Oleomonas cavernae: one gene and its partner. The protein of the gene in region 1 interacts with the protein of each later gene in a pairwise test. Links are inferred from orthologs where the notes say so. Each region holds a gene or a part of one and is shown on either strand. Other genes may lie near its edges.

Region 1 (2,898 bases):
CGACTTCCGAACGGATCCGGTTCGCGGCCTCATCGACCTCGAACAGGGTCATGTCCATGCCGCCGGTGATGTTGATGAGGACGCCGCGCGCGCCCTTCATCGAGACATCGTCGAGCAGCGGGTTGGAGATCGCCGCTTCCGCCGCCTCGATGGCACGCTTGTCGCCCGAGGCCTCGCCCGTGCCCATCATGGCCTTGCCCATCTCGGACATCACCGTGCGCACGTCGGCGAAGTCGAGGTTGATCAGGCCCGGCATGATCATCAGGTCGGTGACGCCGCGCACGCCCGAATGCAGCACGTTGTCGGCCATGGCGAAGGCCTGGGCGAAGGTGGTCTTCTCGTTGGCCAGCCGGAACAGGTTCTGGTTCGGGATGATGATCAGCGTGTCGACATACTGATGCATTTCCGCGATGCCCTGATCGGCGATCTTCATGCGGTGGCTGCCTTCGAACTGGAACGGCTTGGTTACCACGCCGACCGTCAGCATGCCCTTCTCGCGCGCCGCCCGGGCGATCACCGGGGCTGCACCGGTACCGGTGCCGCCGCCCATGCCGGCGGTGATGAAGACCATGTTCGAACCGGCCAGGGCATCGACGATCTGGTCGATCGTCTCCTCGGCCGACATGCGCCCGACTTCCGGCTTGGAGCCGGCGCCAAGGCCCTGGGTGACGGTGCCGCCAAGCTGGATGCGCCGCGCCGCCTTGTTGTTGTGCAGGGCCTGCGCGTCGGTATTGGCGACGACGAATTCAACCCCTTCGAGCTTGGCGTCGATCATGTTGTTGACGGCATTGCCGCCAGCACCGCCCACGCCGAACACGGTGATGCGCGGCTTGAGCTCAGTCTGCTCGGGCACGCCCAGCGATATCGTCATGTTGCTCTCCTTTACCTGTGGCCCACGGGCCGGTGATTCCGATGATGTTACAGCGCTTTAGAAATTCTGCTTGAGCCAGCGCCCGATGCGCCGGATGCGTCCACTGCCCGCCTCGTCGCCCGCCGCCCCCAGCACGGCTTCGATGGGCGCCTTGGCGGCATAGGACAGAAGGCCGGCCGCGGTCGCGAACGACGGCCCCCCGTTGCTTCCGCAAGGCCCGACAGGCGGATCGGCCGGCCCATGCGTACTTGTTTGTCGAGCACCCCTGCCGCCAGCTCACGCACGCCCTGCAATTGCGAGGCGCCGCCGGTCAACACCACCTTGCGCCCGCCGACGCGGTCGAAGCCGCTTTCGCGCAAGTGATTACGAACCATCTCGAAAGTCTCTTCGATGCGCGGACGGATGATGCCGTTCAGCACCGAACGCGGCACGTGGTTGGCCGCACCGTGGTCGCTCTCGCCCATCTGCGGCACGTCGATCACTTCCCGGTCGTCATTGGCGCCGGGCACGGCACTGCCGTAGAGGGTCTTCATGCGTTCCGCATGGGCGGTGGGGGTGAGCAGGCCGCGGGCGATGTCATTGGTGACATGAGCGCCGCCCACCGGGATCACCGCCGTGTGCACCAGGCTGCCATCATAGAACACCGCGATCGAGGTGGCGCCGCCGCCCATGTCGATCATGGTGATCCCTAAGTCCATCTCGTCCTCGACCAGGCAGGCGAGTGCCGAGGCGTAAGGCGAAATGACAATGCCGGCGACACCCAGATGGGCGCGGGAAATGCAGACCGAGAGGTTGCGCACCGGGCCCGACTGGGCGGTGACCACGTGGATGTTCACACCGAGGCGCTCGCCGAACATGCCGCGCGGATCGCGGATGCCGCGCGAACCATCGATCGTGTAACCCACCGGGATGGCGTGGATCAGTTCACGGTCCGCGGCTTCGGCCCGCACGCGGTTGCCCTGTTCCAGCACCTTGCGGATATCGGCATCACCGACCTCGTGGCCGGCGATCGAGACCTCTACCCCCAAGGTGTGGGACTGCGGCAGGCCGCCCGAGAGCGAGACGAAGACGTCGCGGATCTGCTCGCCCGCCATGCGCTCGGCCGCCTCGACGGCGGCGCGGATCGCGTGTTCGGTCGCCTCCATGTCGGTCACCGTGCCGGCGCGCATGCCACGGCTGGCGTGGTGGCCGATGCCGATCACCCGCACCTGTCCGGTCGCGTCGATACGACCGATGAAGCAGGCCACCTTGGTGGTCCCGACATCGAGGGCGGCGATCAGGGCGTTGCGGGCTGCGGCCATGGCGTTACGGGTTCTCCTACCCTCAGGTATTCTTGGCCGGCGGCACAGCCATCTGCTGTACCGCGCCATCGGACAGGCGCACCACCATGCGGTCGGGCTGACGCAGGTCGACCACCACGATATCGCGCGACAGCAGCCGTTCCGTCCGCTCCATCGTCGCCAGCCGATCCCAGGCCGCGGCGACGCCCTGTTCGGGCAGGCGGATCTCAACACCGTTGTCGAGCTTCAGGTTCCACCGCCGCTTGGAAACGCGGATCGCCGCCTGAACCCGGTTGCCGATCGAAGGCTCGCGCGCCAGCAACTCGATCAGTTCCGCGGCATATTTCGGCGCGTCGTCGCCGACGATCAGCGGCAGCTTGGCATAGAGCGCCAGCTGCGCGCCCTCGCCCTCGATGGCGATGCCGTTCTGGTCGACCAGGTGCATGCGCCCGCCGGTCTGCCACAGGGCCATCGGCCGGCGCTCGACCAGGGTCACATGGATGGCGTCGGGCAGGCGACGCTCGACCGAGGCCGCCTGCACCCAGGACAGCGCCATCAGGCGTTCGCGCGCCGCCTCCAGATCGACCTCGAGGATGGCATCGCCGCGTTCGATATCAAGCGCGGCCAGGACATCGCCGGCCTTGACCACGCTGCGCCCCGAGACCGTCACGCTCTGCACCACGAAGCCTTCGTCGCGCGCGAAATGCGAGAGCGAGGCCGACAGATCGGCGCCCATCTCGCCCATGA
Region 2 (2,889 bases), 1.2 Mb from region 1 along the record:
TCACCGGTCCTGCTCCCCGGCTGCGGCCGGTGGCGCCGAGGTCACCGTGCCGGGGGGGCCGCGGCGGGCTTGGCCGGTTCGGCCTGTGCGTTGACCGAGGGCAGCGGCGGGCCGGCCGGCGGGGCGGGATCGGGGATGGCATCGGGCTCGAGCGAGTATTCGACGATCTTGATGAAGTCGAGCTTGTCGAAGCGCACCCAGGGCCTGACCCGGACCACGCCGTTGGTCACCGTTTCGATCGAGCCGATGGGCAGGCCGGGCGGAAACATGCCGCCCAGGCCTGAGGTGACGATGCGGTCGCCAGGGTGGACCTTGGTGCCGGCGGCGAGATAGCTGAGCCGCGGCAGAGCGGAGTTGTCGCCCTCCAGCACGCCGCGCGCCTGGCCGCCCTCCAGCGCCACGGGCACGCGGCTGTTGAGGTCGGTCAGCAGCAGCAGGCGGGCCGACTGGTCGCCGGCGGCGATCACCCGCCCGACCACGCCGGTCCCGGTCATGCCGATATGGCCGGCGGCAACGCCCGCGCTGGCGCCGGCATCGACCACCACCGTGCGCACGAAGGGCCCGCCGCCTTCGGCGATGACGCGGGTGGTGACGAAGCGCACGGCGGGTTCGTCACGCACGTGGAGCAGGCTGCGATAGGTCGCGTTTTCGATCGCCAGGCGCCTGGCCGTGGCGGCCCAGGCGCGCAGCCGCTCGTTTTCCTCGTGCAGGGCCTGATTCTCGGCATAGAGGTTGAACCAGCCGTCGACCGTGGCGATGCCGTCCTTGACGCTGGCGATCGGCTGGGCCGCCAGTTCCAGCACCGGCGCCATCATGTCGATCACCAGCGCCCGCCCGCGTTCGAGCAGCATCGAATCGACCTTACCGAGGATGACCAGCCCGCCGCCAGCAGGAGCAGCGCCAAAAAGGCGAAGCGCTGGGCCAGCGCCTTGAAGGGCGCTGTCAGGCTGGTCACGCGGAGCGGTTGCTGGCGCACGCTATGATCCTTAGGGGCAAATCACCCCGAGTCTGTGGACCAATTGAAATTAGTAAGCCTGCGTCAGGACATGGCGCAAGGTCTTCATCTCCTCCAGCGCCCGTCCGGTGCCTTTTGCGACGCAGGTCAGCGGATCGTCGGCGATCGACACGGGCAGGCCCGTGGCATGGCGCAGCACGAGGTCGAGATTGCCCAGCAGCGCGCCGCCGCCGGTCAGCACGATGCCCTTGTCGACGATGTCGGCGGCCAGTTCGGGCGCCGTGTGCTCCAGCGCCACCTTCACCGCCTCGACGATGGCGGAAACCGGCTCGGCCAGGCTCTCGGCGATCTGGCGCTGGCTGATCACGAGTTCCTTAGGGACCCCGTTCATCAGGTCGCGGCCCTTGATCTCCATGGTCGCGCCATAGCCGTCTTCCGGCGGGGCGGCGGAGCCGATCTCCTTCTTGATGCGCTCGGCCGAAGCCTCGCCCACCAGCAGGTTATGGTTGCGGCGGATATAGGCGATGATCGCCTCGTCCATCTTGTCGCCGCCGACGCGCACCGAGCGGGAATAGACGATTCCGCCCAGCGACAGCACGGCCACTTCCGTGGTGCCGCCGCCGATGTCGACCACCATGCTGCCCGTGGGTTCGGTCACCGGCAGGTTGGCGCCGATCGCCGCGGCCATCGGCTCCTCGATCAGGAAGACCCGGCGGGCGCCGGCCGATTCGGCCGATTCCTGAATCGCCCGGCGTTCCACCGCGGTCGAGCCCGAGGGCACGCAGACCACGATCTGGGGCGAGGCGAAGGAGCGGCGGTTGTGAACCTTGCGGATGAAATGCTTGATCATTTCCTCCGCCACTTCGAAATCGGCGATAACGCCGTCGCGCAAGGGGCGGATCGCCTCGATATTGCCGGGCGTGCGGCCCAGCATCATCTTGGCCTCGTCGCCCACGGCGAGAACCTGTTTCTTGCCGCGGTTGGAAACCATGGCGACGACGGACGGCTCGTTGAGGACGATGCCGCGGCCTTTTACGTAGACAAGCGTATTGGCGGTTCCAAGATCGATTGCCATGTCGGCGGACAAAATGCCGAGCAGCTTCGAGAACATCGAACAGGTACTCCGGTGGGATTGGTCAGGCTTGGGCGCCTATCCGCCTGCCATCTGGTTGCGCTCTTTTAGAGGCTATATGTCCGGGGCTCAAGCATGCTGCGGCGATTGTTCGCGGCAATGGGGGCGACAGTGCCCCCAAGGCCGTCACGATCCCCCGCCGCAGGCCAGGGTGCGCCGGGCGACATCGGCGCTGGCCGCCAGTTCCGGGGTGGCGGCCAGGGCGCGCAGCAGCAGGAAGCCGCGGTCGGAGGGCATCTGGACCAGGATTTCGCCTTGCGCGGGCGCCGCCGCGGGGGTGGAGGGGCCGGCGACCAGCAGGTGAATCGGCTGCCCGCCCGCCTTGGTGTCGTTGATCACGAAGACATTGTCGGTCGCGGCATCGAACAGGGAGAGCGAGAAGTAGCCGTTGGGCGGGGTGGCGCTGACCGCCACCGGCCCGGCCGCCAAATCCAGGGTGCAGCTCGAATAGAGCAGGTCCGGGCTGGGCAGGACCACCCGGCGGGCGGTGTGGTCCACCGGCGGGGTGTGCATGGGCTTGTTGAAGCCGCCGGCAATTTCGGCCGAGCGCTCGATGACCGCCGCCATGATCAGGCGCGGCGCATACCACACCGTGGCCAGGTGGACCGGCACGGCGATCAGGACAACGATGCCCAGGGCGCGCAGGAAGCCGCTCATGACCGGCACTCCCCGCGGCTGATGCTGGGCAGGGCGGCCTTGGCCGGGTCGGCCGCGATCTCGGCCGCGGGATTGTAGAGGCGCACCACCAGGACCAGGCTTTCGGCCTGGCCGGTAGGCAGCCAGTCGCCCGGTTGCTCGGCCT

The links. The genes of interacting proteins can lie anywhere in the genome.
Region 2: the proteins of ftsA (region 1) and D3874_RS11495 interact in binary tests that used the Escherichia coli proteins (3 or more experiments, as listed by UniProt). The link is inferred for Oleomonas cavernae from one-to-one orthologs.

Annotation. Positions count from the first base shown.
Region 1 is NZ_QYUK01000011.1:437,991-440,888, reverse strand. Bases 46-2,871 are described here. They hold ftsA (cell division protein FtsA), read right to left. Parts: upstream 2,173-2,871; coding sequence 919-2,172; downstream 46-918. Other genes in these bases: D3874_RS05590 (cell division protein FtsQ/DivIB), read right to left, coding at 2,195-2,871; ftsZ (cell division protein FtsZ), read right to left, coding at 46-871. In the rest of the region: more of ftsZ, read right to left, coding at 1-45; more of D3874_RS05590, read right to left, coding at 2,872-2,898. UniProt on the Escherichia coli protein: Essential cell division protein that assists in the assembly of the Z ring. May serve as the principal membrane anchor for the Z ring.
Region 2 is NZ_QYUK01000011.1:1,620,279-1,623,167, forward strand. The notes cover bases 47-2,863. They hold D3874_RS11495 (rod shape-determining protein), read right to left. Parts: upstream 2,067-2,863; coding sequence 1,026-2,066; downstream 47-1,025. Other genes in these bases: mreC (rod shape-determining protein MreC), read right to left, coding at 47-851; D3874_RS11500 (DUF1254 domain-containing protein), read right to left, coding at 2,214-2,744; D3874_RS11505 (DUF1214 domain-containing protein), read right to left, coding at 2,741-2,863. Outside these bases: rod shape-determining protein MreD, read right to left, coding at 1-4; more of mreC, read right to left, coding at 42-46; more of D3874_RS11505, read right to left, coding at 2,864-2,889. UniProt on the Escherichia coli protein: Forms membrane-associated dynamic filaments that are essential for cell shape determination. Acts by regulating cell wall synthesis and cell elongation, and thus cell shape.